DNA from 3 places in the Kitasatospora sp. NPDC088548 genome. Region 2 is predicted to be linked to each of the others. Evidence: predicted binding sites of a transcription regulator. Region 2 holds the regulator's gene; each other region holds the start of a gene.
The links. Region 2 encodes HrcA, which represses chaperone genes, less so after heat shock. Its sites were predicted from a motif close to TTNGCACTCNGNNNNNCNGAGTGCNAA; they were not measured.
Positions count from the first base shown of each region.

Region 1 (6,042 bases), on a different contig from region 2:
AGACCGCCGTCGCCCGCTGGGTGGAGGCGAAGCGCCGGGCCGGCGAGGAGGTGCCGGTCGCCGACGTGGCGGCGTCCTTCCAGGAGGCGGTCACCGACGTGCTGACCCGCAAGGCCGTCAAGGCGTGCAGGGACAACGGCGTCGACCACCTGATGATCGGCGGCGGGGTGGCGGCCAACTCGCGGCTGCGGGAGATGGCCCAGCAGCGCTGCGACAAGGCGGGCATCCGGCTGCGGGTGCCGCGCCCCGGCCTGTGCACCGACAACGGCGCGATGGTCGCCGCGCTCGGCGCCGAGATGGTCTGGCGGGACCGCGCGCCGTCCGCCTTCGACCTCTCCGCCGACTCCTCGCTGCCCGTCACCGAGACGCACGTACCGGCGGTGGCGTCCGGGCACGGCGACGTCCACGGCCAGGCCTACCAGGCCCTCGGCGGTGGCCGGTGAGCACCACCGCCGCGATGTGGGAGGCCCGGGCCGCCGACGGGCGGGCCGCCGAGCTGACCGCCTGGGTGCACGCCGTCGCCCTGCCCGCCCTGCGCGGCGCGGCCGGTCTGGTCCGCACCGAGCTGTTCAGCGCCCCGGGCGAGCGGGTGCTGCTGATCACCTGGTGGACCGGCGAGCCCGTTCCGCTCGCCGAGCCGCCGGCCGGCCTGCTCGGCCGCCCGGTGCACCGCTGGTCCTTCACCAGCGAGCACGTCGAGCCATGAGGACGGGAACCGCCGCGCCGGCCGCTACCGTGCTCTAGGGCGAGACGGCTGGACGGATCCGGGGAGCGCGGCGCGGTGAAGAAGTACGGGCGGAGCAGGACGAAGACGTACGCGGTGGGGGCGCTGGCGCTGCTGGCCGCCGCCACCGGGTGCGGCAGCAGCGGTGGCGGTACGCCGGCGGCGGCCGGCGGCACACCGTCCACCGCGGCCCACCCCTCGGGCGGCGGCGCGCAGACCCCGGCGGCCGCCGCGGCCACCACGCCCGCCGCACCACCGGCCGCCGGGGACCCGGCGGCCTGGGCGAAGTGGAACCTCAAGCCGCTGGCGCCCGCCCCGGCCGCGCCCGCCGACAAGCCGATCAAACTCGAACGGACCGGCACCGTACCGGTGTTCAGCGATGTGAAGACGGCCGACAAGGTCGTCTTCATCACCATCGACGACGGCGCCGAGAAGGACCCGAAGTTCGTCGAGATGCTGACCGACCTCAAGGTGCCGGTCTCGATGTTCCTGACCCGGGACATCGTCAAGGACAACTACGGCTACTTCAAGCCGCTCCAGGCGCTCGGCAACCACATCCACAACCACACCGTGGACCACGCCCAGATGAGCAAGGTCCCGCCGGAGAAGCAGAAGTCCGAGATCTGCGACGCCCAGTCCGCGCTCACCCAGCAGTACGGCACCGCGCCGCTGCTGTTCCGCCCACCCTACGGGGACGGCGCCAACACCCTGGCGCTGAACGGCTCGGTGCAGCAGTGCGGACCGCGGGCCATCGTGCTCTGGCGCGAGTCGATGCAGATCCACGACATGCAGTACCAGGCGGCGGACAAGAAGCTGAAGCCCGGCGACATCGTCCTCGCCCACTTCCGGGGCCCGAAGGACCTCAAGGGCGAGACGATGACGCAGATGTTCGGCGAGATGCTGGCCCGCATCCAGGAGCAGGGCTTCGCGGTGGCCCGGCTCGAGGACTACATTCAGGCGCCCCCGGCCTGATCCGCCGCCACCTGATCCGCCGCCGTCCCGGCCGTCACCGGCCGGCCCAGCATCATCAGCGGGCCCCGGTCGGTGCGGCTGAGGATCACCGTGACGCTGTTCGGCCCGGACGGCTTCAGCTGCCGGCGCAGCTCCTCGGGGGTGATCGCCATCCCGCGCTTCTTGATCACCACCGTGCCGACGGCCCGTTCGCGCAGCAGCGCCTTCAGCTTCTTGATGTGGAACGGCAGCACGTCGGTGAGCTCGTACGCGTGCGCGTACGGGGTGGCGACCAGGCGGTCCGAGGTGAGGTAGGCGATCTTCGGGTCGATCAGCCGGCCGCCCACCTGGCCGGCCACCTCGGCGACCAGGTGGGCGCGGATCACCGCGCCGTCCGGCTCGTACAGGTAGCGGCCGACCGGTCCGGCGGGCGGGTCGGGCAGGTCGCCGCCGGTCAGCGTGGTGCCGTGCGGCAGCAGGGTGGCGCGGTGCGGGTGCCCGGCCCCGGTGCCGAACCAGAGCACCGCCTCCTTGACGTCCCCGTGGTCGGAGACCCACTCGGCCTCGGCGTCGGCCGGGACGGCCTCGTGCGGGATGCCCGGCGCGACCTTCAGCGCGCCGACCGGGGTGCGGCGGCCGGCCTCGATCGCCCAGGAGAGCGGCGGGGCGTACGCCTCCGGGTCGAACACCCGGCCGCGTGACGTCCGGCGGGCCGGGTCGGTGAAGACCGCGTCGTAGCCGGTGACATCGATGTCGGCGACGTCCGCGCAGCGCACCTCCACCAGGTCGGACAGGCCCAGCGCGGCCGCGTTCGCGGCGGTGGCGGCACAGGCCGCCGGGTCCCGGTCGACGGCGAGCACCTCGATCCCGGCCCGGGCCAGCGCCAGGACGTCCCCGCCGATGCCGCAGCAGAGGTCGGCCAGCCGGCGCACGCCCAGCCCGGCGAAGCGCCGCGCCCGCCACTCGGCGACGCTGCGCCGGGTGGACTGCTCGACCCCGTTGGGCGTGAAGTACATCAGGTCGGCGTCCGGGCCGAACTTCGCCCGGGCCCGCTGCCGCAGCCGGGCCTGCCCGAACGCCGCCGACACCAGCTCGGCCGGGTGCTCCCGCCGCAGCCGGGTGGCCAGGGCCAGCTCCTCCTCGGGCGCGAACTCACGCAGTTCGGCGAGCAGGGACTGCCCCTCGGGGGTCAGCAGGGGCTGCAGGTTCTCGGTCTCCACCCGGTCATTCTCCCCGGTCCCGGGCCCGGCGCGACGCGTCGTCGGCCGCCTGCCCGCAGGCCCCGGTGCGCCGTGGGCCCACCGCGCCACGCGCAACACGAGGGCGCGCCGTTGGCACTCTGGTTGACTGAGTGCTAACCGCACCCTATGGTCGTCCTTGGCACTCTCCACCTGGTGAGTGCTAACGCGATGAAGCGTGTCTGACCCCCGCGACGGCAGGCTCGCAGGTTCGCCCCTACCCGTTAGAAAACCCCGTAATCTCCGAAGGGGAGCTCGGACGTGACCACCAGCAGCAAGGTTGCCATCAAGCCGCTCGAGGACCGCATTGTGGTCCAGCCGCTCGACGCCGAGACCACCACGGCCTCCGGCCTGGTCATCCCGGACACGGCCAAGGAGAAGCCCCAGGAGGGCGTCGTCCTGGCCGTCGGCCCGGGCCGCTTCGAGGACGGCCAGCGTCTGCCGCTCGATGTCGCCGTCGGCGACATCGTCCTGTACTCGAAGTACGGCGGCACCGAGGTGAAGTACCAGGGCGAGGAGTACCTCGTCCTCTCGGCTCGCGACGTTCTCGCCATCATCGAGAAGTAACGCGACGTCGGGAAGCAAGACGTTCCAGCCCGCCCCGGATCCGTGTCCCAGTGACAGGGGCCCGGGGCGTGGTTGTTGGTTCACGTAGTTTCAGCGGTCGGTGGGCCGGCCGCAGCCCCGAGGGAATAGGGAACATGGCGAAGATCCTGCAGTTCGACGAGGACGCCCGCCGCTCGCTGGAGCGCGGTGTGAACAAGCTGGCCGACACCGTCAAGGTGACCATCGGCCCCAAGGGCCGCAACGTCGTCATCGACAAGAAGTTCGGCGCCCCGACCATCACCAACGACGGTGTCACCATCGCCCGTGAGGTCGAGCTGGACGACCCGTACGAGAACCTTGGCGCGCAGCTCGTCAAGGAGGTCGCCACCAAGACCAACGACGTCGCGGGTGACGGCACCACCACCGCCACCGTGCTGGCCCAGGCCCTGGTCAACGAGGGTCTGCGCAACGTCGCCGCCGGCGCCGGCCCGGCCGCCCTGAAGAAGGGCATCGACAAGGCCGTCGCCGCCGTCTCCGAGCACCTGCTCTCCATCGCCCGCGAGATCGAGGGCAAGGACGACGTCGCCGCCGTCGCGTCCCTCTCCGCGCAGGACACCCAGGTCGGCGAGCTGATCGCCGAGGCGATCGACAAGGTCGGCAAGGACGGTGTCATCACCGTCGAGGAGTCGAACACCTTCGGCGTGGAGCTGGACTTCACCGAGGGCATGCAGTTCGACAAGGGCTACCTGTCGCCGTACTTCGTCACCGACGCGGAGCGGCAGGAGGCGGTCCTGGAGGACCCGTACATCCTGATCAACCAGGGCAAGATCTCCTCCATCCAGGAGCTGCTGCCGCTGCTGGAGAAGATCCTCCAGGGCGGTTCCTCGAAGCCGCTGCTGATCATCGCCGAGGACGTCGACGGCGAGGCGCTGTCGACCCTCGTGGTGAACAAGATCCGCGGCACCTTCAACGCGGTCGCCGTCAAGGCCCCGGGCTTCGGCGACCGCCGCAAGGCGATCCTCGGCGACCTGGCCACCCTGACCGGTGCCACCGTCATCTCCGAGGAGGTCGGCCTCAAGCTCGACCAGGCCGGTGTGGACGTGCTGGGCACCGCCCGCCGCGTGACCATCACCAAGGACGAGACCACCGTCGTCGACGGCGCCGGTGACACCGAGGCCGTGGCCGGCCGCGTCGCCCAGATCAAGGGCGAGATCGCGAACACCGACTCCGACTGGGACCGCGAGAAGCTGCAGGAGCGCCTGGCCAAGCTGGCCGGCGGCGTCTGCGTCATCAAGGTCGGCGCCGCCACCGAGGTGGAGCTGAAGGAGCGCAAGCACCGCCTGGAGGACGCCATCTCGGCGACCCGTGCCGCGGTCGAGGAGGGCATCGTCGCCGGCGGTGGTGCCTCCCTGGTGCACGCCGCCAAGGTGCTGGAGGACGGCCTGGGCCTGTCGGGCGACGAGGCGACCGGTGTCGCGGTCGTCCGCAAGGCGCTGGCCGAGCCGCTGCGCTGGATCGCCCAGAACGCCGGCCTGGAGGGCTACGTCATCACCTCCAAGGTCGCCGAGCTGGAGGCGGGCCAGGGCTACAACGCCGCCACCGGCGAGTACGGCGACCTGGTGAAGGCCGGCGTCATCGACCCGGTCAAGGTCACCCGCTCCGCGCTGGAGAACGCCGCCTCGATCGCCTCCCTGCTGCTCACCACCGAGACCCTCGTGGTGGAGAAGAAGGAGGACGAGGAGGCCGGTCACGGTCACTCGCACGGTGGCCACGGCCACTCCCACTGACGTCTGATCAGTGACCGCAGGCCCGGTCCGCTCCCCTCGGGGACGCGGGCCGGGCCTGCGGCGTATGGGCCGGTGGTCTGCTTCGGGATTCAACTATCAGATGAATTTTGCTTATAGCAAAGTTTGCCTTATAACTGAGTCATGATCGAGGCCCGCCATCTGCGCGTTCTGCGTGCCGTCGCCCGCACCGGCTCCTTCTCCGCGGCCGCTCGCGAGCTGGGCTGTACGCAGCCTGCCATCAGCCAGCAGATGAAGGCCCTGGAGAAGTCCGTCGACACCCCGCTGGTGGTCCGGTCCGGGCGGGGCATGCAGCTCAGCGAGGCCGGGCGGGTGCTGCTCAAGCATGCCACCGGGATCCTGGCCGGGCTCTCGGCCGCCGAGGAGGAGGTCGCGGCGATCGCCGGGCTGCGGGCCGGCCGGGTGCGGCTGGTCTCCTTCCCGACCGCGAGCTCCACCCTGGTGCCGCCGGCCGTCGCCCGGCTGCGGGACGGCCATCCGGGGGTGCGCGTGTCGCTGGTCGAGGCGGAACCGCCGGAGTCGCTGGCGATGCTGCGCGGCGGGGAGTGCGAGATCGCGCTGGCCTTCCGCTACCCGCAGGCGGCCGGGGCCGCCCCGGCCCTGCCGGCGCCGCCCGCGCACGGCGTGCCGCGCGAAGCGCGGGCGGAGGCGAACCTGGAGGCGCAGCAGCTCACCGCCGTCACCGACTGGTCCGACCTGGTGGTCACCCCGCTGCTGGACGACCCGATGGTCGGCGTGCTGCCCGCCGCGCACCCGCTGGCGGGGCGCCGCGGCGGGC
Region 1 is NZ_JBIVMI010000007.1:2,985-9,026, forward strand. It holds gene tsaD (tRNA (adenosine(37)-N6)-threonylcarbamoyltransferase complex transferase subunit TsaD) at 1-443, shown strand, start outside; gene ACIP82_RS11510 (hypothetical protein) at 440-706, shown strand; gene ACIP82_RS11515 (polysaccharide deacetylase family protein) at 782-1,696, shown strand; gene ACIP82_RS11520 (methyltransferase domain-containing protein) at 1,678-2,895, opposite strand; gene groES (co-chaperone GroES) at 3,175-3,480, shown strand; gene groL (chaperonin GroEL) at 3,615-5,246, shown strand; gene ACIP82_RS11535 (LysR family transcriptional regulator) at 5,388-6,042, shown strand, end outside.
Region 1: groES (co-chaperone GroES) is a predicted target of HrcA. The motif match lies at 3,007-3,033, and genes of this name have one in related genera.

Region 2 (6,042 bases):
GCCCGTCCAGGGCCTCGTGCACCCGGGCGAACTCGTCCCGGCCGATCCAGAGCTTGCCGACCCGGCCGCCCCGGTACCGCTTCCACCAGGCGGGCTCCGCTCCGAACGCCGAGACCAGCAGCGTCCGCTCCCCACCCGGCTCCTGGGCCAGGCCGCCGATCGGCCCGTACGGCAGCCGGACCGGCTCGCCGCCGTCCAGCGGCACCGCGTGCGCCCAGGTGCGGCGCAGGGTGGCCTGCCCGGCGGTGGTGGTGGCGACCGGGCGGCCGTCGGCCGTCCAGCCCTGGACCTGGGTCTGGCCGCTGCCCCAGTACGTCAGCCGGCGCGACGGGCCGCCGTCCACCGGCGCGACGTGCACCTCGGGCGCGCCGTCCCGGGTGGAGGTGAAGGCGATGTGCCGCCCGTCCGGGGAGAACCGCGGCCGGCGGACCGGAACGTGATCGGCCGTCAGCCGCCAGGCCCGGCCGCCGTCCAGCGGGGCCAGCCAGACGTCGTTCTCGGCGACGAAGGTGATCAGGTCACCGTGCAGATGAGGGTGGCGCAGGTACGCGCCCGCTGGGGTGCTCCGAGGTTCGCTCACGCGGTCAGCCTAGGCACCGACCCTGGCATCGCGCCCCGGTTTTTACGGACCACGACCCGCCGCGACCCACCGGGTCCGCCACGACCCTCCGCGACCCGCCCGGCGGATCCCGCCGGTCAGCCCCAGCGGCCGCTGCGGCCGAGCAGCAGGGCCCCGGCGGCGACCCCGGCGGTGGAGGTGCGCAGCACCGACGGGCCGAGCCGGTAGGGCGCGGCCCCGGCCTCGGCGAAGGCGGCCAGCTCCTCCGGCGAGACGCCGCCCTCGGGGCCGACCACCAGCACGATGTCCCCGGCGGCGGGCAGCGCGGCCGCGGCCAGCGGCTGGGTGCCCTCCTCGTGCAGCACGGCGGCGAGCGCGGCGCCGGCCAGGACGGGGGCCAGCTGCCGGGTGGTCATCGGGTCGCGGACCTCGGGGAAGCGCAGCCGGCGGGACTGCTTGCCGGCCTCCCGGGCGGTGGCCCGCCACTTGGCGAGCGCCTTGGCGCCGCGGTCGCCCTTCCACTGGGTGATGCAGCGGGAGGCGGCCCACGGGATCACCACGTCGACACCGACCTCGGTCATGGTCTCCACCGCCAGCTCGCCGCGGTCGCCCTTGGGCAGCGCCTGGACGACGACGATCCGCGGCGCCGGCTCGGGCTCCCGGCGGACGGCGGCCACGGTCACCTCGATGGCGTCCTTGCCGTGCACCGCCGCGACGGTGCCGTCCACGCCGAGCCCCAGCCCGTCCGCGAGCGTCACCGCCTCCCCCGGCTCCAGCCGCTTCACGGCGGCGGCGTGCCGCCCCTCGGGACCGTCCAGCCGGACCACCGCACCGGGCACGGCGGCGGCGATCCGCTCGGTCTCGACGACGAACACGGGCGCGGTCATGGGGCTTTCCCTCCGGGACTGGTACGGGGCCGGCGGACGGCCGGCGCGGGAGACCCCGCGCGGGCCGGCGGCCGCGAACGGGGCGGGGGGGGGGGGGGGGGGGGGGGGGGCGGGGCGCGCGGCCCCCCCCCCCCCCCCCCCCCCCCCCCCGCCCCTCGTGGTGCTTGCACACTCCTGCGGGCGCCTCAGCGCCCGTTGAACGCGTCCTTCAGCCGGGAGAACAGCCCCTGCTGGCCGGGCGCGAACTGGCCGGACGGCCGCTCCTCGCCGCGCAGCACGGCGAGGCGGCGGAGCAGGTCCTCCTGCTCGGCGTCGAGCTTGGTGGGCGTCTGCACCTCGACATGCACTATCAGGTCGCCCCGGCCGCCACCGCGCAGGTGGGTGATGCCCCGGCCGTGCAGCGGGATCGACTGGCCGGACTGGGTGCCGGGCCGGATGTCGAGCTCCTCCAGGCCGTCCAGCGTCTGCAGCGGCACCTGGGTGCCGAGCGCGGCGGCCGTCATCGGGATGGTGACCGTGCAGTGCAGGTCGTCCCCGCGTCGCTGGAACACCGTGTGGGTGGTCTCGGCGATCTCGACGTACAGGTCGCCGGCGGGGCCGCCACCGGGGCCGACCTCGCCCTCGCCGGCCAGCTGGATGCGGGTGCCGTTGTCGACACCGGCCGGGATCTTGACCGTCAGGGTGCGCCGGGCGCGGACCCGGCCGTCGCCCGCGCACTCCGGGCACGGGGTCGGCACGACGGTGCCGAAGCCCTGGCACTGCGGGCAGGGGCGGGAGGTCATGACCTGGCCCAGGAAGGACCGGGTGACCTGGGAGACCTCGCCCTTGCCGCGGCACATGTCACAGGTCTGCGCGGAGGTGCCGGGCGCGGCGCCCTCCCCGCTGCAGGTGGTGCAGGTGACGGCCGTGTCGACCTGGAGTTCCTTGGTGGTGCCGAAGGCGGCCTCCTCCAGGGTGATCTCCAGCCGGATCATGGCGTCCTGGCCGCGCCTGGTCCGCGAGCGCGGGCCGCGCTGGCCGGCCGCGGCGCCGAAGAAGGCGTCCATGATGTCGGAGAAGCCGAAACCGGCCGCGCCCGCGCCGAAGCCGCCCGCGCCTCCGCCGCCGTTGGGCGAGAGAGGGTCCCCGCCGAGGTCGTAGACCTGACGCTTCTGCGGGTCGGAGAGCACCTCGTAGGCGGCGTTGATCTCCTTGAACCGCTCCTGCGTCTTCGGGTCCGGGTTGACGTCCGGGTGCAGTTCGCGCGCCAGGCGCCGGAACGCCTTCTTGATCTCGTCCTGCCCCGCATCCCGTCGGACGCCGAGTACCGCGTAGTAGTCCGTGGCCACCAAATGCTCCGCTTGTTCCGCCTGTAGTAGTGCTTGCGACTGGGTACCACCATCGGTCTGATGGTGGCTGTTCCTACGACTCGGCCAGGATCTGGCCCACGTACCGTGCCACCGCTCGCACCGCCCCCATTGTGCCCGGATAGTCCATCCGGGTCGGACCGATCACACCCAGTTTGGCCACGCTCTCGTCGCCCGAACCGTAACCGACGGAGACGACCGAGGTGGAATTGAGCCCCTCGTAGGCGTTCTCCCGGCCGATCCGGACCGTCATCCCCGCGTCGCCGGTCTCACCCAGGAGGCGGAGCAGGACGACCTGCTCCTCCAGCGCTTCCAGCACCGGCTGGATGGTGAGCGGGAAGTCGTGGCCGAAACGGGTCAGGTTGGCCGTGCCGGCCAGCATGATCCGTTCCTCGTTCTGTTCGGCGAGCGCCTCGAAGAGCGTCGCCAGGACGGTGACGACGGCCGGCCGGTCGGCCGCCTCGAAACCGGCCGGCAACTCCTCCAGCAGCCCCGGCACCTCGGGCAGCCGCTGCCCGACCGCGTGCGCGTTGATCCGCGCCCGCAGATCCGCGAGGAGGGTCTCGCCGACCGGGCCCGGGCAGTCCATCATCCGCTGCTCGACCCGGCCGGTGTTGGTGATCAGGACCAGCATCACCTTGACCGGGGCCAGCGCGACCAGCTCGATGTGCCGGACGGTCGACCGGGAGAGCGAGGGGTACTGGACCACCGCGACCTGCCGGGTGAGCTGGGCGAGCAGCCGGACCGTCCGGGCGACCACGTCGTCCAGGTCGACCGCACCGTCCAGGAAGTGCCGGATCGCCCGCCGCTCGGGCGCGCTCATCGGCTTGACCTCGGCGAGCCGGTCGACGAAGAGCCGGTAGCCCTTGTCGGTGGGGATCCGCCCGGCGCTGGTGTGCGGCTGGTGGATGTAGCCGTCCTCCTCCAGCGCGGCCATGTCGTTGCGGACGGTGGCCGGGGACACGCCGAGGCTGTGCCGCTCCACCAGGGCCTTGGAGCCGACCGGCTCCTCGGTTCCCACGTAGTCCTGGACGATGGCGCGAAGCACCGCGAGCTTGCGGTCGTCCAGCTGACGGACCTCACCGGCCATGGGGCACGCACCTCCGTCTTCGCACGTTGTCCGTAGTGACATGTGTCCGTTCTGGCATGTTGCGGGCCGTTCTGGGAGGCCCCGGCTTTGGCACTCTGAACAGCCGAGTGCCAGAACCGTACCTGCCAGTGTAAGGCCCGGGTCCGACGGCAGGAACGGCCCGGCCCGAGTGATCCTGCGCGCAATATCCGGCGCGCGGGTGATGCCGAGGGCCCGTCCGGGTGGCAGCATCGAAAGCGAACGGCTAACGGAGGAGCAGCGATGTCGAGCTCGGGCCAGCACACGCGCTTCGCACCCGACCGCGGCCTGACCGGCCGCATGGTCGCGACGATGTTCGTGATCGGGCTGCTGTACGTCGGATTCACCGGCCTGCTGATCGTGCTGCTGCGCGGGGCCTGGCCACTGATCGTGCTGATCTCGGGCGGTCTCTTCGTGGCCCAGTTCTGGTTCAGCGACAAGATCACCGAACGGGCGATGGGCGCCCACCGGGTGAGCCCGGAACAGTATCCGCAGCTGCACGGCACCATCGACCGGCTCTGCGCGCTGGCCGACATGCCCAAGCCGCGGGTGGCGGTCGCCGACAACGACATGCCGAACGCGTTCGCCACCGGCCGCAACCCGCAGAACGCCGTGGTCTGCGTGACCACCGGGCTGCTGCGGCGGCTGGAGCCGGAGGAGCTGGAGGGCGTGCTGGCGCACGAGCTCTCGCACGTGGCGCACCGGGACGTGGCGGTGATGACCATCGCCGGGTTCCTCGGGGTGCTGGCCGGGGCGATGACCCGGATCGCGATGTACGGCGGATTCATGGGCGGGGGCCGCAACAACAACGACTCCAACGCCGCCATCGCCGCGCTGATCATCCCGCTGGTGTCGATCGTGGTGTACGCGATCAGCTTCCTGCTCACCCGGCTGCTCTCCCGCTACCGGGAGCTGGCCGCCGACCGCGCCGCCGCCCAGCTCACCGGCCGGCCCAGCGCGCTCGCGTCGGCGCTGACCAAGGTGACCGGCCAGATCGCCGCGATCCCGTCCAAGGACCTGCGCCAGGCACAGCCGTACAACGCCTTCTACTTCGCCCCGGCGCTGAGCGCCCGGGAGACCGCCTCGCAGCTGTTCTCCACCCACCCGTCGCTGGAGCAGCGGCTGGAGCAGCTGGCGAAGATCTCGGCCCAGCTGGGCCGCTGAACCACCTCGGGAAAGGACCGCCGTGGGATTCCTGGACGCCCTGTTCGGGCGCACCAAGCCCGTCAAGCCCGACCTCGACCAGCTGTTCGGGGTCCCCTCGGCGGCACTGACCCTGGAGGCGGCGACCGGCTTCCGGCCGACCGGTCTCGGCTCGGTCTGCTTCGCGGCCGTCGAGGGCGGGGCGTTCGGCGAGGTCGAACGGCAGGTGCGGGCGCTGCTGGACGCCGACACCGAGCGCGGCGGCGTCCCGGTGGAGGCCTCCAAGGACGGGTACGGCTACTCCTGGCTGCTCGCCCGGCACACCCCGGAGGAGCTGCCGGAGCTGGTCAACGACCTGCACGCGGTCAACAGCGAGCTGGAGGCGAACGGCTTCGGACCGCAGCTGCTCTGCTCGCTGGTGGCCTTCCGCGACGAGCGGGGGCAGTCGCTGGCGCTGGTCTACCTGTACAAGCGCGGCACGTTCTACCCGCTGTGTATACGCCCTGGCGGGCAAGAGAAGCGGAACAACCCTCTGGAGATCGAGATCTCCAACATGCTCAAGAACGATCTTCGCATCGAACCAGACCTGAGCCGGTGGTTCCCCCTCTGGGGTGCGCCAGGCCTGGAAGGCTGAGGCGTGGCAGAGAGAGCCTTCTTGGTCCGGTTTATCGGAGCGAAGCGCGGCACCTTCTACCCGTTCGCGCCGATGCCGGGCGGCGGGGAGAAGCGGAACAGCCCCCTGGAACTGCAGGTCAACGCCATGCTCGGGAACGACCTGCGGCTGGAGAAGGACCTCACCCGCTGGTTCCCGGTCTGGGGCGCGCCGGGGCTCTGACCTCCCGCCGGCCCTCCGCCGGATTTCCCTATAGTCACCTTCCATGCGCAGCCACCAGTACGGACCCGACCTGACCCCGCCGTGGAAGCGGCAGCAGCCCGCCCCGGAGGTGTCCGCCGAGCGGGACCTGGTGGTGGAGGAGGCGGCGACCGGCTTCTGCGGAG
Region 2 is NZ_JBIVMI010000004.1:116,412-122,453, reverse strand. It holds gene ACIP82_RS08065 (PDZ domain-containing protein) at 1-580, opposite strand, end outside; gene ACIP82_RS08060 (16S rRNA (uracil(1498)-N(3))-methyltransferase) at 697-1,446, opposite strand; gene dnaJ (molecular chaperone DnaJ) at 1,632-2,774, opposite strand; gene hrcA (heat-inducible transcriptional repressor HrcA) at 2,848-3,882, opposite strand; gene htpX (zinc metalloprotease HtpX) at 4,144-5,064, shown strand; gene ACIP82_RS08040 (hypothetical protein) at 5,087-5,677, shown strand; partial or broken gene ACIP82_RS08035 (hypothetical protein) at 5,720-5,878, shown strand; gene ACIP82_RS08030 (DUF3097 domain-containing protein) at 5,922-6,042, shown strand, end outside.

Region 3 (6,042 bases), on a different contig from region 2:
CAGCAGGGAGCGCCAGAGCACCTCGCCCTTGCCGGGGGCGGCGGGCAGCCGGGGCAGGATGTCGTCACGGTGCACCACCCGGGCGCCGGCCCCGGCGGCGACCGCGGCGGTGGCGTCGGTGGAGCCGGAGTCGACCACGACGAGTTCGTCGACCAGCGGGAGGCGCTCCATCAGCTCGCGGCGGACGGTGCGGACGATGTCGCCGACGGTGGCCTCCTCGTCCAGCGCGGGCAGGACCACGCTGACGGTGCCCGCCCGGCCCGCCGCCCGTTTGGCGTCCAGCAGCGTGCCGACCGGGCGGTCGGCCGCGCTCCAGGAGCGGCGGCGCAGCCAGGACGCCGCCTGCGGAAGGAGCGCGGGGGTCGGTTCGGCGGGCACGGGTCTCTCCTCGGCGGGTTCGGGTGGGACGGGGCATCTCGCGTGGCGGACGGTCCCGTTCGGGGTTGACGCCTTCGGATACAGTCTTCGTACAGCGATCGGACCTTCGCACGCCGGGGTCACCGCTGAGCAGGACCACAACTTCACAGAGCTCATCCAGAGGGACTGAGGGAACGGCCCGTTGACGTCCCGGCAACCTTCTCGCGCGGCTGTCGTACAGGCCCGGCGGGACAGGTGCCAATTCCGGCCTGTGGCGCGACCGCGTCACGGGGAAGATGAGGAGAGAGGCCTCCGCCATCATGGCTATCGACACCGCCGCACCCGCATCCCTCACCGTTGACCTCGGCCCCGCCGCCGCGCTGTCCTGTCGGGAGTGCGGCACCCGCTTTCCGCTCGGTCCGAGCTTCGCCTGCCTGGAGTGCTTCGGGCCGCTGGAGATCGCGTACGACTTCGGCGGCGAGGCCGCCGAGGACCTGCGCAAGCGGATCGAGGCCGGCCCGGCGTCGATCTGGCGCTACGCTCCGCTGCTGCCCGTTCCGGCCGATGTCGCCGGGAAGCCCAACCTGAACCCGGGCTGGACCCCGCTGGTGAAGGCCGACAACCTGGGCCGTGAGCTGGGCTTCACCGCTCAGCTGCACATCAAGGACGACTCGGGCAACCCCACCCACTCGTTCAAGGACCGCGTGGTGGCCTGCGCCATCGAGGCGGCCCGCGCGTTCGGCTTCACCACGCTGTCCTGCTCGTCCACCGGCAACCTGGCCGGCGCGGTGGGTGCGGCGGCGGCCCGGGCCGGATTCAAGTCCTGCGTGTTCATCCCGCACGACCTGGAGCAGGGCAAGGTCGTGATGGCCGGGGTCTACGGCGGCGAGCTGGTCGGCATCGAGGGCAACTACGACGACGTCAACCGCTTCTGTTCGGAGCTGATCGGCGACCCGGCCGGCGAGGGCTGGGGCTTCGTGAACGTCAACCTCCGCCCGTACTACGGCGAGGGCTCCAAGACGCTGGCGTACGAGATCTGCGAGCAGCTCGGCTGGCGGCTGCCGGAGCAGATCGTCATCCCGATCGCCTCGGGCTCCCAGCTCACCAAGATCGACAAGGGGCTGCAGGAGCTGATCAGGCTCGGTCTGGTCGAGGACCGGCCGTACCGGATCTTCGGGGCGCAGGCGGCCGGCTGCTCGCCGGTGTCGGCCGCGTTCAAGGCCGGCCGGGACGTGATCCGCCCGGTCAAGCCGGACACCATCGCCAAGTCGCTGGCGATCGGCAACCCGGCCGACGGCCCGTACGTGCTGGACATCGCCCGCCGCACCGGCGGCGCGGTCGAGGACGTCACCGACGCCGAGGTGGTGGCCGCGATCAAGCTGCTGGCCCGCACCGAGGGCATCTTCGCCGAGACCGCGGGCGGGGTGACCGTCGGCGTGCTGAAGAAGCTCGTCGAGACCGGGCAGCTGGACCCGGCCAAGGAGACCGTCGCGATCAACACCGGCGACGGCCTGAAGACCCTGGACGCCGTCTCCGACTCCGGCATGACCACCGTCATCCGCCCGACGCTGGAGTCCTTCCGCGACGCCGGCCTCGCCTCCGCCTGACCACCACCCCGCTAGGAGAGCCCCCGCCATGAGCGCCAACGTCCGCATTCCCACCATCCTGCGCACCTACACCGGCGGCTCCGCCGAGGTCGCCGCCGAGGGTGCCACCCTGGGCGATGTCATCGCCGACCTCGACAAGAACCACCCGGGCATCGCCGCCCGCGTCCTGGACGACGCCGGCAAGCTGCGCCGCTTCGTGAACGTCTACGTCAACGACGACGACGTGCGGTTCGCGGAGGGGCTGGCGACCGAGATCAAGGACGGCGCGAGCGTGTCGATCATCCCGGCGGTGGCCGGCGGCTGCTGAGCCCGTCCGCCGCTCTTCCCGGCCGGCCGTTCCCGCGTACGGAATTCCGAATTCCGTACGCGGGGGCGGCCGGCCGCATTTCGGCGGGAATATTTCCGGGTCCAGTCGGAGTAGAGTGTCGCTCGGCTGGGAACAGGGCTCCCCTTCCCCTTTCACCGGCGCCCGAATCCGGCTGAACCCGTATCGCCGGTGACCGTCCGGCCGCTGAGACCGGCGCCGCGCGCACGGCCGTGAAACATGTCAGGCAGATGTCAGAATTCTCAAGGGGATTTGAGTAATTCGTCCGCTATGTCCGGCGTGAAATGCCGATTTCCTCCTGATTTCACCGGAGGTGTCACCTGGCGGGCCCGGGGAATTCCCTGTGACTGACCCTGTTGCAGAGGGCGTCGATCCGGATACATTCAGCCGCGATCGACGCGATCGCCCGCCCATCGGATGCCGTCCGGTGGCTCGGCGGGGGACCGCGGCGTGCACGGCTGCGTCCAGGGGGGGTTCCCCGGGCCGGCCTCGAAACCAGACCCGGGCCCGCGACCTGCGGGCGCGTGAAGGGCCAGCACAGCACTAGGGGAGTTCGGAATGGCTCAGGGCACCGTCAAGTGGTTCAACGCGGAGAAGGGCTACGGCTTCATCGCGGTCGACGGTGGTGCGGACGTCTTCGTCCACTACAGCGCGATCCAGATGGACGGCTACCGCACCCTTGAGGAGGGCCAGCGGGTCGAGTTCGAGATCTCTCAGGGGCAGAAGGGCCCGCAGGCGGACATGGTCCGCGCCGCGGTCTGACCTTTCCGACCCCAGGAGTTCGGCTCGGCCCATCGGCTGGTGCGCCTCTTGCTTCGCGACGGGCCCGTACGACACACGTCGTACGGGCCCGTCGGCACGTGCGGCGGCGGGCGCCGCCGCACGTGGCGCCCGGGGCCCGTCGCGCGTCCGCCCGCGGGTGGCCGGTGCGGCTCGCGGGTTGCCGATTGGGCTTGCACTCGCCCTGCCAGAGTGCTAATCATTGGCGTTAGCACTCACAGCGTGAGAGTGACAGCGGACCGGGTCGGTGAGGCCCCCGGGAGCGGTAGGGGAAAGGACCCCCGCACACCAGGGCCGTCCGTCGCGGGCACCCCTTGGTCCGAGCAGTCGACCGTGTCCCGGAGGACCACTTCAGATGGCCAAGATCATCGCCTTTGATGAGGAAGCTCGCCGCGGCCTTGAGCGTGGCATGAACCAGCTCGCCGACGCAGTGAAGGTCACGCTCGGCCCCAAGGGTCGCAACGTCGTTCTGGAGAAGAAGTGGGGCGCCCCCACGATCACCAACGACGGTGTCTCCATCGCCAAGGAGATCGAGCTCGAGGACCCGTACGAGAAGATCGGCGCGGAGCTCGTCAAGGAGGTCGCCAAGAAGACCGACGACGTCGCGGGTGACGGCACCACCACCGCCACCGTGCTGGCCCAGGCGCTCGTCCGCGAGGGTCTGCGCAACGTCGCCGCCGGCGCCAACCCGATGGCCCTGAAGCGCGGTATCGAGAAGGCCGTCGCCGCCGTCTCGGACCAGCTGCTGGCCCAGGCCAAGGACGTGGAGACCAAGGAGCAGATCGCCTCCACCGCCTCCATCTCGGCCGCCGACACCCAGATCGGCGAGCTCATCGCCGAGGCCATGGACAAGGTCGGCAAGGAAGGCGTCATCACCGTCGAGGAGAGCAACACCTTCGGTCTGGAGCTTGAGCTCACCGAGGGCATGCGCTTCGACAAGGGCTACATCTCCGCCTACTTCGCCACCGACCTGGAGCGTATGGAGGCGAGCTTCGAGGACCCGTACATCCTCATCGCCAACTCCAAGATCGGCTCGGTCAAGGACCTGCTCCCGCTGCTGGAGAAGGTCATGCAGAGCGGCAAGCCGCTGGTCATCATCGCCGAGGACGTCGAGGGCGAGGCCCTGTCGACCCTGGTCGTGAACAAGATCCGCGGCACCTTCAAGTCCGTCGCCGTCAAGGCCCCGGGCTTCGGCGACCGCCGCAAGGCCATGCTCGGCGACATCGCCATCCTCACCGGTGGCACCGTGATCTCCGAGGAGGTCGGCCTCAAGCTCGAGAACGCCGGCATCGACCTGCTGGGCACTGCCCGCAAGGTGGTCATCACCAAGGACGAGACCACCATCGTCGACGGTGGCGGTGACAGCGAGCAGGTCGCCGGCCGCGTGAACCAGATCCGCGCCGAGATCGAGAACAGCGACTCGGACTACGACCGCGAGAAGCTCCAGGAGCGCCTCGCCAAGCTGGCCGGCGGCGTGGCCGTCATCAAGGCCGGCGCGGCCACCGAGGTGGAGCTCAAGGAGCGCAAGCACCGCATCGAGGACGCCGTCCGCAACGCCAAGGCCGCCGTCGAGGAGGGCATCGTCGCCGGTGGTGGCGTCGCCCTGCTGCAGGCCTCGGTCGCGTTCGACAAGCTGGAGCTCGAGGGCGACGAGGCCACCGGTGCCAACATCGTCAAGGTCGCGCTGGAGGCCCCGATCAAGCAGATCGCGACCAACGCCGGCCTGGAGGGTGGCGTCGTGGTGGAGAAGGTGCGCAACCTTCCCGCCGGTCACGGCCTGAACGCCGCCACCAACGAGTACGTCGACCTGGTCGCCGCGGGCATCATCGACCCGGCCAAGGTCACCCGCTCCGCGCTGCAGAACGCCGCCTCCATCGCGGCGCTCTTCCTCACCACCGAGGCCGTCATCGCCGACAAGCCGGAGAAGGCCGCCGCGGCCGCCGGCGGCGGCATGCCGGGCGGTGACATGGACTTCTGATCCGACTCGATCGGATCGGGCAGTTCCTCGCTCGCATGGGCGGTTCCCTCCGGGGAGCCGCCCATGCGGCGTTCTGCGGGAGAATGGACGGATGGCTTCCACCGGTGACACCGCTGACATCGAGACCGCCCTGCACAACGCGCGGGCGCTGATCCTCGCCGACCTCTCCGCCCGGGACGTGGCGGACGCCGCCGTGGTGTCGCTGGTGGAGAACGCCGTGACACACCGGCGCTGGTGGCTGGAGCAGTGGCCGGACGGCGCCGAGTACGTGCTCGGGCTGGTCGCCCAGGACGTCCAGGACGCGCTGCTGGAGGAGTACGGGCGGTGGCCGCTGTGCACCGCGTGCGCGGCGGACGGGGACCCGCACGCGCTCGGCGTGGAGCCGGAGCTCGGGCCCGAGCCGCACTGGGTGTGCGGCAAGGAGGGGGCGGTGGTGTCGCCCGTCGGCCGGCTGTCGTAGACCGCGCCCGGCCGGGACCGCTTTCGGCCGCCGTCGCGCTCCGGGGCGCGACGGCGGCCCTTGTGCCGCCCGGGGCGTTCGCGGTCCGTGGCGTCCTACTCGGAGCCCTCCAGGAGGCCGAGTTCGGCGGCCAGGTTGGCTCGGGCGGGGGCGTCGAAGCGTTCGCGGGCGGCTGGGGTGCGGTAGAGCGCGGGGAGCGCGAGGAGCCGGCGCAGGACCGCCGCGCGCCCGGCCCGGAAGTCCGGCTCGGGGACGAAGGCGTACTCCGCGCGTACGGCGGCCGCGTACGCCGCGTACGCCTCGGGGGTGCCGCCGAGGACGGCGAGGTCCGCGTCACAGAGCACCTCGCCGTCCCGGTCGCCGGGGGCGGGGCGGTGGGTGGTGGTCAGCCGGACCAGCCGCGCGACCTCGGCCACCCGGGCGGCCGGCAGAGCGGCCTCGGTGAGCGCCCGGACGGCGAGGGCCGCGCTGCGCTCCTCGTTCTCGGAGCGGTCGGGGCGGTAGACGGCGTCGTGGAACCAGGCGGCCAGCCGGA
Region 3 is NZ_JBIVMI010000010.1:78,078-84,119, forward strand. It holds gene ACIP82_RS15230 (glucosyl-3-phosphoglycerate synthase) at 1-378, opposite strand, end outside; SAM riboswitch class I at 528-660, shown strand; gene thrC (threonine synthase) at 678-1,964, shown strand; gene ACIP82_RS15240 (ubiquitin-like small modifier protein 1) at 1,993-2,271, shown strand; gene ACIP82_RS15245 (cold-shock protein) at 2,848-3,051, shown strand; gene groL (chaperonin GroEL) at 3,425-5,047, shown strand; gene ACIP82_RS15255 (hypothetical protein) at 5,139-5,507, shown strand; gene ACIP82_RS15260 (hypothetical protein) at 5,603-6,042, opposite strand, start outside.
Region 3: groL (chaperonin GroEL) is a predicted target of HrcA. The motif match lies at 3,242-3,268, and genes of this name have one in related genera.